One region of the Candidatus Thiodiazotropha sp. CDECU1 genome, then DNA from elsewhere that is predicted to be linked to it. Evidence: predicted binding sites of a transcription regulator. Region 1 holds the regulator's gene; each other region holds the start of a gene.
What was found. Region 1 encodes FliA, which starts transcription of late flagellar genes. Its sites were predicted from a motif close to GCTAAAGTTNNNNNNNNNNCNGCCGATA; they were not measured.
Positions count from the first base shown of each region.

Region 2: flgM (flagellar biosynthesis anti-sigma factor FlgM) is a predicted target of FliA. The motif match lies at 3,396-3,423, and genes of this name have one in related genera.
Region 3: R2K28_RS03810 (methyl-accepting chemotaxis protein) is a predicted target of FliA. The motif match lies at 4,167-4,194, and genes of this name have one in related genera.

Region 1 is NZ_OY734020.1:2,724,543-2,730,429, forward strand. It holds gene R2K28_RS12415 (chemotaxis protein CheA) at 1-1,647, opposite strand, end outside; gene R2K28_RS12420 (protein phosphatase CheZ) at 1,719-2,453, opposite strand; gene cheY (chemotaxis response regulator CheY) at 2,479-2,850, opposite strand; gene R2K28_RS12430 (RNA polymerase sigma factor FliA) at 2,918-3,664, opposite strand; gene R2K28_RS12435 (MinD/ParA family ATP-binding protein) at 3,667-4,548, opposite strand; gene flhF (flagellar biosynthesis protein FlhF) at 4,535-5,818, opposite strand.
Region 2 is NZ_OY734020.1:978,030-983,916, reverse strand. It holds gene flgC (flagellar basal body rod protein FlgC) at 1-148, opposite strand, end outside; gene flgB (flagellar basal body rod protein FlgB) at 151-540, opposite strand; gene R2K28_RS04510 (CheR family methyltransferase) at 680-1,513, opposite strand; gene R2K28_RS04505 (chemotaxis protein CheV) at 1,550-2,467, opposite strand; gene flgA (flagellar basal body P-ring formation chaperone FlgA) at 2,627-3,340, shown strand; gene flgM (flagellar biosynthesis anti-sigma factor FlgM) at 3,458-3,766, shown strand; gene R2K28_RS04490 (flagella synthesis protein FlgN) at 3,772-4,257, shown strand; gene R2K28_RS04485 (TIGR04282 family arsenosugar biosynthesis glycosyltransferase) at 4,299-4,925, opposite strand; gene R2K28_RS04480 (TIGR04283 family arsenosugar biosynthesis glycosyltransferase) at 4,933-5,619, opposite strand; gene arsS (arsenosugar biosynthesis radical SAM (seleno)protein ArsS) at 5,669-5,887, opposite strand, start outside.
Region 3 is NZ_OY734020.1:824,780-830,666, forward strand. It holds gene R2K28_RS03775 (ferritin-like domain-containing protein) at 1-294, shown strand, start outside; gene R2K28_RS03780 (hypothetical protein) at 279-1,001, shown strand; gene R2K28_RS03785 (UDP-2,3-diacylglucosamine diphosphatase) at 1,035-1,760, opposite strand; gene R2K28_RS03790 (peptidylprolyl isomerase) at 1,757-2,245, opposite strand; gene R2K28_RS03795 (peptidylprolyl isomerase) at 2,284-2,853, opposite strand; gene R2K28_RS03800 (c-type cytochrome domain-containing protein) at 3,025-3,405, opposite strand; gene R2K28_RS03805 (c-type cytochrome) at 3,569-3,886, opposite strand; gene R2K28_RS03810 (methyl-accepting chemotaxis protein) at 4,242-5,849, shown strand; gene hybE ([NiFe]-hydrogenase assembly chaperone HybE) at 5,885-5,887, opposite strand, start outside.

The sequences.
Region 1 (5,887 bases):
ACCATCATCGGCGATCGATAGCAGAATGTGATCACCTTCCTGGGCGGCTGAAAGTACCACCCTACCCCGTCTCGGCTTGCCTTTTGATTCGCGTTCTTCCGGTTGTTCAATACCGTGATCAACCGAGTTGCGTACCAAATGCACCAGAGGATCAGCCAATGCCTCCACAAGATTTTTGTCCAGGTCGGTATCCTCACCCACCATTTCCAGATCGATCTCTTTCTTCAAACTCCTGGCCAGATCACGCACTACCCGTGGGAATCGGCCAAATACCTTTTTAATCGGCTGCATCCGCGTCTTCATCACCGCCAGCTGCAGGTCTGAAGTCACCACGTCCAGGTTACCTACCGCGTTGGATACGTCCTCATCATTCATGGTTGCCTTCAGCGTCGCCAAACGGTTACGCACCAGCACCAACTCACCCACCATATTCATGATATCGTCAAGCCGCTGGGTATCCACGCGTACAGTGGTTTCGGCGGGAGGTTTACTGCTGGCAGCCTTGGGTGCCGCCTTGGGTTTAGCCTCTGCGGCAGGTTTCTTGGCGGGTGCTGTTTTTGCATCAGGCGCCGACTTTTTCGCAGGCTTGGCTGCCGCTTTGGCAGTAGATTTTTTGGCTGCGGATTTAGCTTTACCCTTGGGGGGCATTTTCTGCGCAGGCTTTGGTGCCTTTTTACCCTCGGTCGTTTCATCCTCATCCGACTTGATCTTATGCGGATCGAACTTCCCCGCACCATGGATCTGATCCAGTAGATCTTCAAATTCATCTTCACTGATATCGTCATCACCTGCAGGGGGCTTTGCCGCTTTTTTCGGCTTGGCCTTTTTCTTGGCGGGTGCTTGCTCATTGCTCAGCTTATCGGGATTGAATTTGCCTTCGCCATGGATCTCGTCAAGTAAGGCCTCGAACTCATCCTCGGAAATATCATCAGAGGCTGCAGGTTTCTTAGCCTTATCTTCTGCCTTGGGTTTACCCGTGAATTTACCCTTGCCGTGCAGTTCATCCAGCAGGTTTTCAAATTCATCCTCGGATATATTGTCATCCTTGCCGGCTTGGGCAGGTTCTTGAATCGCATCCAGCAAGGACTCGAATTCGTTATCGCTTATATCATCCGATGAAGACGGCACACTCTCCGCTGATGTCTCTGCCTCCGCCTCTGCCTCAACCGCCACCGCTGTATCTGTTTCCTCCACTGCTTCATCATCAGCCGACTCCTCTGCAGCGGCCTCTTCTTCCTCTTCCTCTTCCTCTTCTCCTTCCGGCACGGCAAATTTATTCAGTCGCTCGATCAGTTCCGGATCCGCATGTTCCGGCATAATACCTTCGCGTACCTGCTCGAACATGGCATTCACAATATCCAGCACCTCAAGTACAGAATCCATGAGATCCGGACCCACACTACGCTGTCCCTGGCGCAGTATATTGAAGACATCCTCGGCCCGATGGCAGACTTCCACCAAGGGATCTATGGATAGGAATCCCGCACCGCCCTTAATCGTGTGAAAACCGCGAAATACGGCATTTAGCAGATCGAAATCATCAGGTTGCTGCTCCAGGTCCACAAGCTGTTCACTCAACAGCTCTAGTATCTCTCCAGCCTCGACCAAAAAATCCTGAAGGATTTCGTCGTTGACATCGATGCTCATCTAATGCTCCCGGTGGATCACCGAACTTTACCGAATGTTGTTGAAATCTATATCGGTCCTAACCTGAATAACTAAAACCCCAGGCTGGAGAGCAGATCGTCCACATCGTCCTGGTTTGTCACTTGTTCGCCCTGATCCAGACCTGGAATAGCCGGTCCCGCAAGCACTTCAGCTTGGTCTTTATTCTGTTCGGGATCTTCCAGCTTGCTACCGGTGATACGCACCAGCATGACCAGTTTCTCCTCCACATCATGAACAAGGGTGATGACCTTGCGAATAATTTGGCCGGTAAGATCCTGAAAATCCTGAGCCATTAGCACTTCAGACAGGTTTTTGTGCAATTCACCGGCATCACTCTGCGTACTCTTTAGGAAACTTGAAAGTGAACTGCTCAGCTCCTTGAAATCCTCTTTGTTGAGTAATTGGGAACGTAGGTTCTCCCACTGCTCAGCAAGTTCAGCAGATCCCTGTTCAATCTTCTCGATCAGAGGAATACTATGCTCGACAGCAGTGAGCGTCCGATTCGCGGATTGCTCGGTCATGGTAATGACATAGGTGAGCCGCTCCTTGGCATCCGGAATCTCCACATTGGTCATATCGGAGATTCGGGCATCAAGGAGAAAACCGTTGATGGCTTCATGCAGTTCACGGGTCAGGCGACCCACCTCTTGGAACAGGTCGTCGTTTTTCTTTGCTTGTGTCAGATTACCTATCAATCGCTCGGATTCCGCATCATCACCGGCTTCCAAGCTGATAACGAGGGACTTTGCAATCTCTAATCGTTGTTGGTTGTCTTGTTGTCCCATTTTTTACTCCAGACACAGCCTCAATTTAACCCACGCGTTCGAAGATCTTGTTGATCTTTTCTTCCAAGGTCGTGGCAGTGAAAGGTTTAACGACATAGCCGTTTACACCTGCTTGTGCCGCCTCGATGATCTGTTCGCGTTTAGATTCCGCTGTTACCATCAATACCGGCAATGCGGCCAACTTATCATCCGCCCTGACCGCTTTCAGCAGATCGATACCTGTCATTCCCGGCATGTTCCAGTCTGAGACAAGAAAATCGAAATTCCCACTCTGTAGCATGGGTAGTGCCGTGAGACCATCATCCGCCTCCTGGGTGTTGTTAAACCCAAGATCACGCAATAGATTCTTGATAATACGCCGCATGGTGGAAAAGTCGTCCACAATGAGGATCTTCATATTCTTGTCCAATGCTACCTCCATCCTGTTAGTGCTGACGTCCCGTCAACGAATCACAGGCCAACCATTACTCTTCGTCGTGTACCAATGAAAGCCAATCTGTCAGTCGTGACCGCAAACGCAGTGTCGCCTGACTGTGTATTTGACAAACCCTAGACTCACTCACACCCAGTACATGCCCGATTTCACGAAGATTCATCTCATCATCGTAATACATGGCAATAACCAGCCGCTCACGATCGGGCAAGCCAGCAATCGCATCCGCCAATGCCTTCTTGAAGGCGTCTTTCTGCAATCCATCGAATGGTGTATCTGCAGATCCTTCCCTGGCAACCGGGAAGCCATCACTCACTGCGGTCAACTCATCCAGACTGAAAATTCGACAACCCGTTGAATCCCTGAGGATTTGATGGTACTCCTCAAGGCTCATATCCAAGGCATCGGCCACCTCTACATCACGCGCATCTCTGCCCTCGTGGTTCTCGATTTCCCGCATCGCTTCAGCAACCATGCGCGCCTTGCGATGAACAGAGCGCGGTGTCCAGTCACTGCGTCGAATTTCATCCAGCATTGCACCGCGTATGCGGATACCCGCATAGGTCTCAAAACTGGCACCCTGTGTGGGGTCGTAGTTTCTGCTCGCCTCGAGCAGGCCCAACATCCCCGCTTGAATCAGATCATCCGCCTGAACATTCGGTGGCAACCGGTTCATCAGGTGATAAGCGATCCTTTTCACCAGTCCGGCATGTTGATCCACCAGATCATCATAGTTCTGTTGTTGCTGCATGGCGGTGTATGTCGCTAAGCCGCTCACCGTCATACCTCCCCGTATTGGCTAGAAAATTGGATCAATCGTTCGACGAAAAACTGTAAATCGCCACTGACACCCGAGGGTACAGGCCAGTTATCGGCCTTTTTGGCCAAATTCTTGAATGCCTGTGCTACTCGTGAACGTGGATAGGCCTCTACAACCGGTTTTTGGCTTCGCACCGCTTTGCGGAGTTGTTCGTCATAAGGAATGCTGCCCATGTAGTTCAGCATAACGTCCAGGTATTGATCGGTTACCCGGCACATTTTATTGTAAAGATCACGCCCCTCTTGCACACTCTTTACCATATTAGCCAAGATTCGGAAACGACTAATTCCGTGCTCACGGTTGAGCAGCTTGATAATGGCATAAGCGTCCGTGATGGAGGCGGGTTCATCACATACCACAACAATCTGTTCCTGCGCTGCACGACTGAAACTGATCACCAGATCGGAAATGCCGGCAGCCGTGTCGATCAGCAAAACGTCCACATCGTTGGCAACTTCGCTGAAGGCTTGGATTAAACCGGCATTTTCGGCAGGGGTCATCTCAGCCATGTGCTGGATTCCGGAAGCACCAGGGACAACCCTCATTCCCTTGGGCCCGGTGACCAAAACATCCTCCAGTGAGCATTCACCCTGCATCACATGGGACAGATTACGCTCTGCGTGCAAACCGAGGAGTACGTCCAGATTTGCCAATCCCAAATCGGCGTCGAGCAGCATTACCCGGCGACCGAGTTCGGCGAAGGCGACCCCCAGATTGGCAGAAATACTGGTCTTGCCCACACCACCCTTACCACCGGTGACAGCAATCACCCTCACCGGTTCCGGGTTAATCATCCTGCGCAACCCTGTTGCCTGATCTTCGATCTGTTCAGACATGTGCATGTTCATTCATTCCCCCGAAAGCCATCGCCAGATACTCCTCATCTGGACTGCCACCCATAAGTTCGGATAGCTCCACTGCATGCTTCATCAACCTATCCGCATAGGCGTTGTGTATATCCTCCGGTACCCGCTGACCATCGGTAACGAAGGCCAACGGCAGTTTTGCTTCGAGAACAGCTGAAAGCACGCCCCCGAGGGAAGCTGCCTCGTCCATCTTGGTCAAGACAACACCAATCGGACTGACGATATCAAATGCTCGAATGGCATGACTCAAGGCTGACCGCTGGGTGGTTGCAGAGAGCGTAAGCAGTGATTTCACGGGGTGGTTTCCTTTGCTCAATAGTGCCAGGCGTTCCGTCAGCTGGAGATCTCTCTGCCCCATACCGGCGGTATCGATCAAGACCAAACGCTTATCCGCAAAGGCGTGCAGGGCGTTGTTCAGCTCTTCCGGAGTGGTGACGCTGCGAACCGGCACATCCAGGATGCGGCCATAGTTTTGTAACTGCTCCTGGGCACCAATCCGGTAACTGTCGGCCGATATCAATGCGAGATGGCGGTTACCGTGACGCAGGCAGAATCGGGCGGCCAACTTGGCAATGGTGGTGGTTTTGCCGACACCGGTCGGCCCCACCAGGGCAAGGATGCCGCCCTCATCAAGGAGATCCTGCTTTACGGCTGGTATTTCAGCACCGAGCTGGGTCAGGGCCTGGCGCCATGCCTGTTCGGGTGTCTCGGCGTCCTCGACACGATAGGCCAACTCCTTACAGTGACCCGCATCCAGACCCAATGCCATCAGGCGGCGGATTAAATCCTGTGTCTGGGGGCGACGATGTCCAAGATCACGCCATGTCAGCTCAGAGAGTTCGTTCTCCATCATACGACGCAGTGCCTGCATCTCACGCCGCATCTCCTTCAATACCGGATCCTGACTCCATTCGACTCGAGGCTGTTCCTGCCTCTGAGCCGGCTTGGAATCACGGTAGTCTTGCTTGGGCTTTTCAGACTGATCTGAAACGGTGTTGTTCAGGTAAGCTGATCTGGCTGCGCTTGAGAGGCTGGCACTGTCATCGGTCAATGTTCGAGGATCAGATTCGATGCTTGTTGGCTGAGTTGTGTCGAATGCGGATTCGTCGTAGTCCACGGCGGCCACCAACTCAATCCCGCCCTGCACGTTCTTGTTGGAGAGAATGACTGCGTCTGCACCCAGCGCCTCACGCACCTGGCGTAGGGCCTGCCGCATATCAGAGGCAAAAAAACGTCTTATCTTCATAGTCCGCATTCCCCGGCGATTGCCCTGCATTGAGCTTGCGCCATTCAACCTGCCAATCCACTCTCCGGC
Region 2 (5,887 bases), 1.7 Mb from region 1:
GGAATACCGGCTGTCTGGAGCGATAGGTCTGATCGAGACTGCTGCTCACTGCATCGGCGTTGGCCATATTGCTGGAGACGAGATTGAGACGCAGACTCTGTGCGCTCATACCCGATGCAGCCGTATCAAATATTTTGAAGAGAGACATGCTCATTCACCCTTGATTGCTTTGCGTATGCCACTGATCTTGCTGTTGATGAAGCTTAGACTCGCCTGATACTCAACCGCATTGCTGCTGTAGGCCACATGCTCCCGCTCGGTATCCACCGTATTGCCGTCCAGTGATGGCTGCATAGGGGTACGGTAGAGCAGTTGTGATGGAGGCACAGGACCTGATTCAGGCTGAATATGTTGATTGTCAGTGGTCCTCAGACGAGTAGAACTGTTCATTTCACTGTTTAGAAGTGCCTTGAAATCGAAATCCCGGGCCTTGTAACCGGGTGTGTCGGCATTCGCCAGATTCGCGGCAAGGACCTCGGCTCGCTGCGAACGCAGCACCAATGCCCTTTCATGTATTCCAAACAGATCGTCGAAGTTCATGGATAGCTCCACAGCTCTCTTTGCCACTGAAGATGCAGGGAGCGTGCCAAACCTGTTCGCTGCTGTATTGGGAGGGGAAAGGGACTTTTTACGCCAGGAGTGCGGCAAGGGGGTGCCGCATCACGGCAAGCTTTGCCGTTTAGGACTTCAAACGATATGAGATGCCGCCGTGACCCACCTTCATCTCAAAACGATCGGTCAGCTGGTTGATCGATTCGGTGGACCCCAGAAACAGATAGCCTCCTGGATTCAATGCGTTAGCCATCCGGTCGACAATATCTCGCTTCAATTCATTGGAGAAGTAGATGAGTACATTACGGCAGAAAATGACATCGAATTTTCCCAGGCCGTGATAGCTGCTAGCCAGGTTCAGGGAACTGAAACTGACCCGGCGCTTGATCTCAGGCTTTACTTCGAGACAGCGCTCTTTGGGCAGGAAGAACCTGTTTTTTTGTTCCTGGGTAAGGCCCCGTTCAACTGCGAGACCACAGTAGACACCTGCGCGCGCCTCATCCAGCATCTTGCTCGAGATATCGGTAGCGACAACCTGCACCGGCCTGGCCGAGGGTTTCAAGGTTTGAAACTCCTGTGTGATCATGCTGATGTTGTAAGGCTCCTGACCACTCGAACAGGCAGCTGACCAGATACGTATCGAACCGCCTCGTTGCTGATTCAGATCAGGCAGAATGGTCTCTTTCAACAAAATGTAGTGGCCAATATCCCGAAACCAGAAGGTTTCATTGGTGGTCATGGCATCGATGACCTTCACCTTCAGGCGTGTATGGGCTGGTGATCGAATCAGATCCATCAAGGCGCCCAGAGAATCGACCTGCGCCTCTTTTATTATACTATTCAATCTACTGGAGACCAGATACTCCTTTCCGCTACCCAGCAAAATTCCACATGCCTGCTGGAGAAAAGACTTGAACGACTCATACTCCGCCGGTGATATGCTGGCTGACCGATGATACATTTTTTTATTTCTAGCTTATTTATTCAGGTAAAACAGTTAGGCCAAGCACTTTATACGCTCGGTGACGCGGCTGACCAATTCATCCGGCATGAACTTGGCGAGAAAATGATCGGCGCCTACTTTTTTCACCATGCTCTCATTGAATACGCCACTCAATGAAGAGTGCAGGATGACATACAGATCTGACAGTTTGGGATTGTCCCGTATCGCCGTCACCAGCGAGTAGCCGTCCATTTGCGGCATTTCAATATCGGAAATTACCATTGCCAACCAATCATTTAAGTTACCCTCTTCCGACCACTTAAGAAGCAGATTCAGCGCCTCGCTGCCATCTTTCGCCAGCACCGCCTCTATGCCTATCTCATTCAAGACCTTTTTGATCTGATTGCGTGCCACCATTGAGTCGTCAACCACCAGAATCTTCAACTTGCTCAGATCTGCACCTGTCTCCTCCACAGGCTGAGTCAAATCCTCATCGATACCCAACACTTCACTGAGTACCTTCTCCACATCGATGATTTCAACCAGCATATCATCGATTTCGGTGACTGCAGTCATATAACTGCTGCGTCCCAATCCCTTAGGTGGGGGCAGAATATCCTCCCAGTGAGTGTTGACAATACGTTCGACACTGCCAACCAGAAAGGCGAGCTGTCGACGATTGTATTCGGTAATGATGATGAAATAGTCCGTTGCTTTCTCCATCCTTGGGCCGCCTATGGCGTTACTCAGATCCATCACCGGTATATTGTTGCCCCTGAGAGAGGCGACACCACGAATAACCGGGTTGGAACCAGGTAATTCTGTGAGATGAGGACACTGTACGACCTCTTTCACTTTAAACACATTAATGCCGAAGACCTGGCGTCCCTGCAACCGAAAAAGCAACAATTCCAATCGGTTCTGTCCGGCTAGTTTGGTTCGTAAATCGACATTGTCCAAGACGCCAGCCATGGTTTTTCCACCCCGTAGTTCGAGAAGTTCATTACATAGAGTATGGCGGCTTTAACGGAGTGACCTTTAGTGCTGCGAGCCATAGTCCGATTTACACTGCCAAATATCACGGCATGGTGATTGCATATAATTTAAGCAATCAATCGAGAGACCAAGATCATGCTACGGAAAAAAGTGATAATTGAGACACTGCTGGCAATGCTCCTGTTCACGGCCACAGCAATCAGTCACGGGGCGAATGGGCTCCATCAGTCCCATGACTCAATCGCCGATGCGGTCAAGGAGTATCTGCTGCAAAGCGTGGCGAAGCAGAACAGCCATGCAAAGATTGTCATTACACCCCTGGATCACCGCCTCAAACTGAGCCAATGCGATAGCCCATTGCAGACCTTCAGTCCACCCGGCGGGAGTAAAATGGGGCGTACCTCGGTGGGTGTTCGCTGCGAGAGCCCGGCACCCTGGTCGCTGTATGTCTCCGCCAAGGTCGGTCTCGAATTACCGGTGGTGATCGCGACCCGGGATCTGGCCAGAGGCCAGGCAATCACCAAAGCCGACGTGAAACTGGAAATTTCAGATACCACTCACCTGCTTAGAGGTTATTATGAATCCGTCGATGAGATCGTCGGCCGGACGCTGAAGCGCACACTCCGCAGGGGCAAGGTCGTTACACCTTCATTGCTGGTGGTGCAAAAGACCGTCGCACGGGGTGAACAGGTCACCATACTGGCGGCCGCGGGCAGCATCGAAGTGCGCATGCAGGGCAAGGCGATGAAAAACGGTAATCCGGGCGACTTGATACCGGTGATGAATGTAAAATCGAAGAAAAAGCTGCAAGCACGAGTCATCTCGGAAGGGCTGGTAAGGGTGGACTGAACACAATTTGAGGCTGATTCCCGGGGAATCTAACTCTCGAGTAAGGGAGTCAGCAACTAAAGTAACAGTGCCGGAAGTCGATATTTAGAGTAAGCGACAAGTAAACGAGGATAAGCCATGGCGGTTGAAATCAATAGTCTCTCCAGCAGTAATCTGAAGGGTACGGGAGACAGTGGTCTGGTGACACGCTCTGGCTTGCCGGGAGGCAAACGTTCCGCCACATCCACAACCTCCCGTAAGGATCGGTTTGATATGACCGGTTCTGCCGGCAAGCTGTTGGAATTGGAGGCACGCATCGCCGCAATGCCCATCGTCGATGCGCAGAAGGTGGAGGCTGTGCAGAAAGCCCTTGCCACCGGTAGCTTCACCATCGATCCGCAGACCGCAGCGGATAAGATGTTGGCAATGGAACTGTCACTGCCCTGACTCCCATGAACTATTCATCCGAGACCGCTGAGGCCTTCGTCAAAATCCTGGATAACGAGATTGAGCAGTCCCAACGGCTGCTCGATCTGCTGCGTGCGGAACATGCCCTGTTGCAAAAGGGATCACCGCAACAGCTACAGGACCAGCTGGAGCAGAAAAAACAACAGCTGACACAGGTGGAAGCCGCTGTGCTTGCACATAACCGGTTCATCGAACAACAGGGACTTGTTGCGGACAAGCAAGGGACAGAAACCTTTATCCAACAATGCAGCGACAATCAGCGGGCGGCCGCCACCTGGCAGCGATTCACCTCCCTGCTGGAGGCGTGCCACAAGCAGAATGAGATCAATGGCGGAGCCGTTCAACTCAATCAGCGCCATGTCACCCAATCACTGGATATCCTGCGTGGCATCAGTCAAAGCGACAAGACCTACGGCGCTTCCGGTGAATCGAAACCCAACACCACCTCAAAGTCATTGGGTAAGGCCTGATCCCGCATTCAGTCGGCATCAGGTAGTTGTACAGAGGTCCCTCAAAACCGGCATAGTCCAGGATATTCACGCTGCAATCGTTCCAGATCCTGGGGTCTATCCAGATCCCAGAGTTGCGCCAACTCCCGCCAATGCCAGCCCAATTCAGAGAACACCTGTCTGGTCGATGCCGCCACATCGCCGCCACCCCAGTTGTGTCCCTCGAAAAGACGTCTGTGGTAGCTATTCAGACCTAGCAGGACATAACCTCCATCCTCGGCTGGCCCCAGCACCGCCTCTTCGCCCTCGCTCAACCAACGCGCGGTCTGCTCTATATGGGGTAGAGCCAATGCAGGACAGTCCACCCCAACCAGTATGATATGGCGATGACGGGTAAGGGCCTGTTGTGTAGCCAGCCCCATCCGCGCTCCCAGATCATCACCTTGCTGCAGGTGGATGGGCAACTCATACTCAGCGGCAAGTTGTTGCCACAGGGGATGCCCACGATCCGGGGTCACCCAGAGTTCCGTCGCATACGGGGTTTGCCTGCAAGTCCAGTCGACCAGGCGTAACAGAAGTCGGATATAGAGCTGGGTCGCCGCCGCCTCGCCAATGGCGGGAATCAGGCGTGTTTTCACTGCACCCACAGCAGGCGTCTTGGCAAAGATCAGGATTGCACACTGCTGCATGACCGGTTCAGCCCGGCACTGCTGGATAGAGCCTGACAAGGAATTTTGGACTGATACCGATCCAATAGGCGAAGCGCAACATCCACATCAGCATAATGGTGCGGATAATCCCCTGTGACTCCCAGCGACGGCTGGAGGTTACCAGGGGGCCAGGCAGACAAACCCCGGAGGTGAGTCGTTTCAGGCGTCGACTTATGGCGATATCCTCCATCAGCGGTTGTTCAGGAAACCCCCCTACCTTTTCAAACAGCTGGCGATGCATAAAGATGCCCTGGTCCCCGGTTGCGATGCCACTGAAACAGGAGCGCCAATTCATCATCCGCTCAATTATCCGGAACAGGGGCTGAGCGCCACTCAGCCTGACATCGAAACGTCCCCACCTCGGTTCGCCGCCGACAGCCTGCAAAATGGCACTCCCCATAGCTTCTCCAACCCTGCTGTCGGCATGCAAGAACCAGTAGATATCCCCGCATGCCTCCATGGCACCACTATTCATCTGGCGCGCCCTTCCCGGAGACACATGCAGCACTCTATCCACATAGGATTGCAAATTCCCAATCAACGCCAGATCACGGCTGCCACCATCAACCAGAATCAACTCATGGCCAGCTCCGCGCAATGGTTGCAGATCCATCAAACAGCGCTCTAAACCCGGCCCCTCATTCAGGCAGGGGATAATAATGCTTATCATCATTGAGTCGTTGTTGTGAAGACCAGACACCACCAAATCCCGGTAAATCGGATTACTCTTTCAATGCGCCCCCACAACTACTACCTTGACCGGCAGTACAGCCGTAGCAATGCTCTGCAACCTGGATCGGCAGGTCTGTCAGATCCGCCTCGAACAGATCTCTCAGGCGAGGTCGCACCCTGTTCTCTATTTTAAGATGGATCTTCAGCATCTGGTTAAAATCACAGTCGTAGAGATAACCACGCCAGTCAACACTCAATAGAGTGCGGCA
Region 3 (5,887 bases), 1.9 Mb from region 1:
TTGGACGTGACACCGGGTATCATGCGCCGTTTCAAGGCGATTGGTGATCATGAAACGGTAGCGGTGCTGGAGATCATTCTGCGGGAAGAGGTTGGGCATGTTCAGTTCGGCAGCCGCTGGTTCCACTATCTCTGTCAACAGCGGGAGTTGGATCCGGAACAGGCCTATTTTGACCTGCTTGAGAATTTTCTGAACGGTGAAATCCGCTGCCCGCTGCATCACCAGGCGAGGCGGGAGGCAGGTTTCAGCAAACGGGAGCTAAACCGCCTGGAGGCGTTATGTACAGAGGGCTGATCAGGGTTTACCTGGCCTGGATGGCGCTGTTATCTGTGCTGTTACCGGGAAAGGAGGTGCTTGCTGATGAGCGCCAGGCCGGACTCCTGCAGTTTGCTGTGCGTGATGCGAACGGGAGTGAGGTGACCAGCCGGCTACTGGTCACACCGAGCATGTTGCGTATTGAGCAGCAAGGGCAGGATAGGGGTTACATCCTCTACGACAGAGAGGCAGCGACGATCTATAGCGTGACCCCGGAGGAGCGATCGATTCTGGTTATCCAACCGCAACCCAACCGCGTGCAAATCCCGCAGCAGATGAGACTGAGGGTCGAACAGGTGGTCGACTTCGATGGCCCTGACATCGGCGGCAGTAAACCGCAACACTGGCGACTGATTGTGAATGATACTACCTGCCGCAACGTGATCCTGGCGCCAGGTTTGATGACAGACGCGCTGGCGGTGTATGGGGACTATTTAACCCTCCTGGCAAATCAGCACTACCTGAGCCTGGACGCCATCCCCGCCGAGTATCGGGATGTATGTGACGATGCCATTCATGTCTTCGCCCCCGTCCTGTTATTGCAGAAAGGACTACCGATCCGGGTGTGGGATCAAGATGGTACTCAGGAGAGGTTGCTGGATTACTCCAGCCAGCATAGAGTCAGTTCCAATCTATTTCGTTTGCCCGAGGACTATGAGCAAGTGCCGATGAGCGGCGTGCGTTGACTGGTTTTGCCTGGGTCAGCTCAGGGATTGCCGCTAGGCGAATATCTCTCTGCTGAAACCGTCGGCGGTGACGCAAAGCATCTCACCGTGATCCTGGTGCCATTCCGCCAATACATGCCGGTAATGGCGCTGGCCCGCGAGCTCGATGACATGGTCCGCAGGACGATGGGTATGGCCATGGATCAGACGTTGCGTCTGATATTCCACGAAATAGGACGCCACAGTCTCCTGATTGACATCCATGATCGATTCCGGTTTCAGTGATTTGGCCTCGCCACTCTTGGCCCGGTAGCTGTTTGCCAGGGTCAATCGCTGTTGAATCGATTGGCTGAGCAGGCGCTTGATATTCTCCGGATCACGTATTTCCCGGCGAAATTCCATATAGGCCTGATCGTCGGTACACAACAGATCGCCGTGCATCAGCAGGGTTGGACTGCCGTACAGATCCACCAGGGTAGGATCCTGCAACAGGGTGGCCCCGGTATCCCTGCAAAAGTCATCCCCAATGAGAAAATCCCTATTGCCGTGCATCAACCACAACCGGGTGCCGGATTGGCTGAGTCGTCGCATAGCCTGCTTTATGCTTGGAATCGGTGGTGCTTCATAGTCATCCCCCACCCAGGCATCGAACAGGTCACCCAGGATATAGAGATGGTCCGCCTTTGGGGCCCGGTCTGTGAGGAAACGAAGGAATAGCTGCACCTGATCCATCCGCTCGATGGATAGGTGCAGATCAGATATAAACAGCTGTTGGGTCACTCAGAGATTTCAGCCTTCTCGATCACAATATCCTCCACCGGCACATCCTGGTGTCCTGCCTGGGTGGTGGTGGCTGTCCCTTTGATCTGGTTGATCACGTCCATACCGCTGGTGACCTTGCCGAAAACGCAGTAGCCCCAGCCATCCTGACCCGGATGGTCAAGGAATTTGTTATTCGCCACATTGATGAAAAATTGCGCAGTGGCGGAATGGGGTTCCATGGTTCGCGCCATGGCAATGGTGCCAATCTCATTTGACAGGCCGTTCTTGGCCTCATTCTCAATCGGCTCACCGGTCTGTTTCTGGATCATGCCGGGCAGAAAGCCACCTCCCTGGATCATGAAATTATCGATGACCCGATGAAAGATTGTGCCGTCGAAAAAGCCATCCTGTACATATTGTTTGAAGTTGTCACAGGTTTTCGGGGCATTGGCCTCGTCCAGTTCAATGACGATGGGGCCGAGATTTGTTGTCAATGTGATCATGAAATATCCTGTTTGCAGTAGCTTGAGTGTAAAATGGTTTACTCGAGAACAGTGACCTTCTCGATGATGATGGGAGACTTGGGAACATTGCGCATACCTCCGGTAACTCCGATAGGTTGCTTGGCGATAGTGTCTACAATCTCCATGCCCTTGGTGACTTCACCAAATACAGCATAACCCCAGCCGTCCTGCCCGGGATAATCGAGAAAGCCATTGTCTTTATGGTTGATAAAGAATTGGGCTGTCGCGGAATGGGGTGCGGAGGTTCGCGCCATGGCAATGGTGCCGCGCCTGTTTTTCAAGCCGTTGTTTGCTTCATTTTCCACCGGGTCCCGGGTCTGCTTCTTATCCATGGATTCGGTGAAACCTCCGCCCTGGATCATGAAGTCTTTGATGACGCGGTGGAAGATTGTGCCGTTGTAGAAGCCATCCCGGGCATATTGGACGAAGTTCTCGACGGTTTTTGGCGCCTTCTCCTTGTTTAGTGACACTTCGATTTCGCCCATCGATGTCTTCATCAATACCTGTACCTGGTCAGCCCAAGCGTTGACGGATAAAAAGGCCATTAACAACAGGCATGGGAGTAGGGTAAGTGGTGTTTTTTTCATGGAATCCTCATGGTTAGCACTTTCCAGTCGGTGCATCATAACGGTTCGCTGGCGGCTTAAAAAGGGGGGATGGGTCTATTTGCAGTACCGGTCAGGGGGTTACTACAGGAAATAAAAAAGCCATGCGCGCCGGCATGGCTTTTTAGGTGCTGAGTAAGGAGGTATATGAGGTCAGTTGTTTTCGGCCCCCTGAGCAATCCAGTTTTCGATCACGGCGATCTCCACCTCACTTAACGCCTCCTTGCCATGGGGCATGCGAATCGACGGATCGACCTTGCCGGCAACCAGGCGGTAAAACGAGCTGGAGAGCGGATCGCCGGCCACCACCACGGGGCCAAACTTGGTGCCTTTCATCAGGCTTGCATAGCTCGCGGTGATAAAACCGCTGGCTTCTGCTCCTGCCCCCCCGGATAGATGACATTCTGTGCAATATTTGTCGACCAACGGTTTGACCTCTGACTTGAAACTTACCGGCGCCGGCCCGGCACTGCAGCCCACCAAAAGGGAGGCGCAGAGTGTCGATGAAAGTAAGAGAGTCGTGCTACTAGACATTGAAGAGCTCCTTAATGAATCTATTTATAGGATTGACTGTTTTAACCCGCACAGTAATCCACTTGGTATGTCCAACCTAAAGTACTGCTTCCATTATAAGGAAGAATAATTTTGCCTGCATACCCCTGATATGCAGAAGGGTCCATCGGGGCAAAGACGACGCCTATTTAAGGGTCATTACCCAGCTAACTACACCCTTTATATCATCTAGACTCGCCTGGCTAGGTGGCATGGCGACACTACCCCAAACCAGGGGTTCACCGGGTGTGCTTCCTGCTTTTACTTTCGCTGCGAGTCGGTCAACAGCACCAGCTTCACTGCTGTATTTAGCAGCGACTTCCTTGAAGGCCGGTCCAACCAGCTTCGCATCGGCTTTATGGCAGCCAAGGCAACCCGAGCGCATGGCCAGGGTCTGGTCAGCTATTACGCCATGGGTGAAGAGTGTTGCCAGAATCATTGAAGCAATTGCGATTTTGCGCATCAGAAAACTCCAAAACAGTTTCATACCGGTCATACCGGGTGCAAAAACACCGGTAGCTGACCCTATTTAGTCCACATACACTGTGTCGGGAGACGCCCCGGATTCTTTAGCACTCTCATTGATGACAGGGTGAAGGCCCATATCAAATAGCATGTGGAGCCATTATTGGGTATGAATAGTCTTCTGTTTTACTCTGTTATGCGGATGGCGTAAAAAAATCCGCTATCAATCCTCTAAGTTTCTGTCCCGCCCTGATATTTGCTTGAAAATCAGTAAATTTACTCAAGAGTTTCCATATGTTGCCGAGAAATAGAGACAGATACCCAGTTTGTTTCATTTGAGAGAAGGTTTGACCATGAGTAAGTACATCTCGGTGCAGTGGAAGATTCTGACCCCGATGGCCCTGATTTTTATACTCATCATGTCAGTTGTAACCATCTATTCTGCACACCAGCAAAAGGATCGCTTGCTAAGACTGACGGAGAATCAGATATTTGATGTGCTGCATGGTTACCTCGACAGTATGAATGCCATGATGTTTACCGGGACCATGGGCAACAGGGAGATGTTGAAACAGAAGATCGAAAAACGTGACGGTGTACTGGAAGTGCGCATGCTGCGTGGAGAGGCGGTAAACAAGACGTTTGGCGCAGGATTCGATCATGAGAAGCCCTTGGACGACCTTGATAAGCGTGCCTTGAATGGTGAGCAGATTGTTCAAGTGGAGGAGATCAAAGGGGAGCGGATTGTCACCATTATCGAACCCTTTGCCGCCGTATCCGACCGAAATGGCACCAACTGTTTGACTTGCCATGCGTTGCCGGAAGGGACGATCCTTGGTGCGGGCAGACTGACATTCTCTCTGGGAGAGCGGGATAAGGCGATCGATCACGAGCTGCTGGTCGGCGCCGCGATCAACTTTCTTGTGCTACTGGTCGGACTTTTCATTATCAATATGATCATGCGCAGGGTCGTGATCAAGCCGTTGTATGGTCTACGCAGCACCATGGAGCAGATCGGCGCCGATGCCGATTTACGTCCGCGGGTGACCCTTGGCGCGAATGATGAGTTTCATCAGGTTGGTACCGCCGTCAATACCATGTTGGACAAATTTCAACCGACGATCACCGATCTGGCTCAAACCATGGATGGATTAGCAAACTCCGCCGAACAGCTGGCGACGGTCACGAAGACCACCCGTGATGGGGTGGATCAGCAGGAAAAAGAGACCACCCAACTGACGGTAGCTATCGGTGAACTCAGCCTGGCGGCTGAAGAGGTGGCGAAAAATGCGGCCGGCGCGGAACATGCGGCGGTTGAGGCGAGATCCAATGCGGGAGACGGCAGCGATGTGGTGGCCCAAGTATCCGACTCCATCAAACGTCTGGCCAAGCGGGTCGACGATGCCGCTGTGGTTGTGCGCCAACTGGCTGAGGGTACGCAAAGCATCGGCCAGGTTTCTGAGTCGATCACCGCGATCGCCGAACAGACCAATCTACTTGCCCTGAACGCGGCTATCGAGGCGGCGCGGGCCGGTGAGCAGGGTCGCGGTTTCGCCGTGGTGGCTGACGAGGTACGCAACCTGGCGCAACGCACCCAGGAAGCGACCCATGAGATTCAGGATATCATCGAGCAGTTGGTATCGGCCTCCAACCAGGCGGTTAAGGTAATGGATGGCAGTAAGAAAGAGGCTGACCAAAGCGTTACCGACTCCAACCGAGCGGGCGATGCCTTGGCGCAGATTGCCAACGCGGTGGAGTCTATCAGTGAGATGAATTCCCTGATCGCCACCGCAGCCTCAGAACAAACCTCCGTGGCCAGTGAAATCAACAAGAACATCATTGCCATCAATGAGGTATCCCACCAGACAGCCGAGGGGACCTGCCGCACACTTAAAGAGAGTGAAGAGGTCGCCCAGATCTCTGCTCAGCTGGATCAGATGGTCAATCAGTTCAAGGTTTGATGGGGTAGAATCGGGACCGCCCGGCGAAAGCCGGGTCA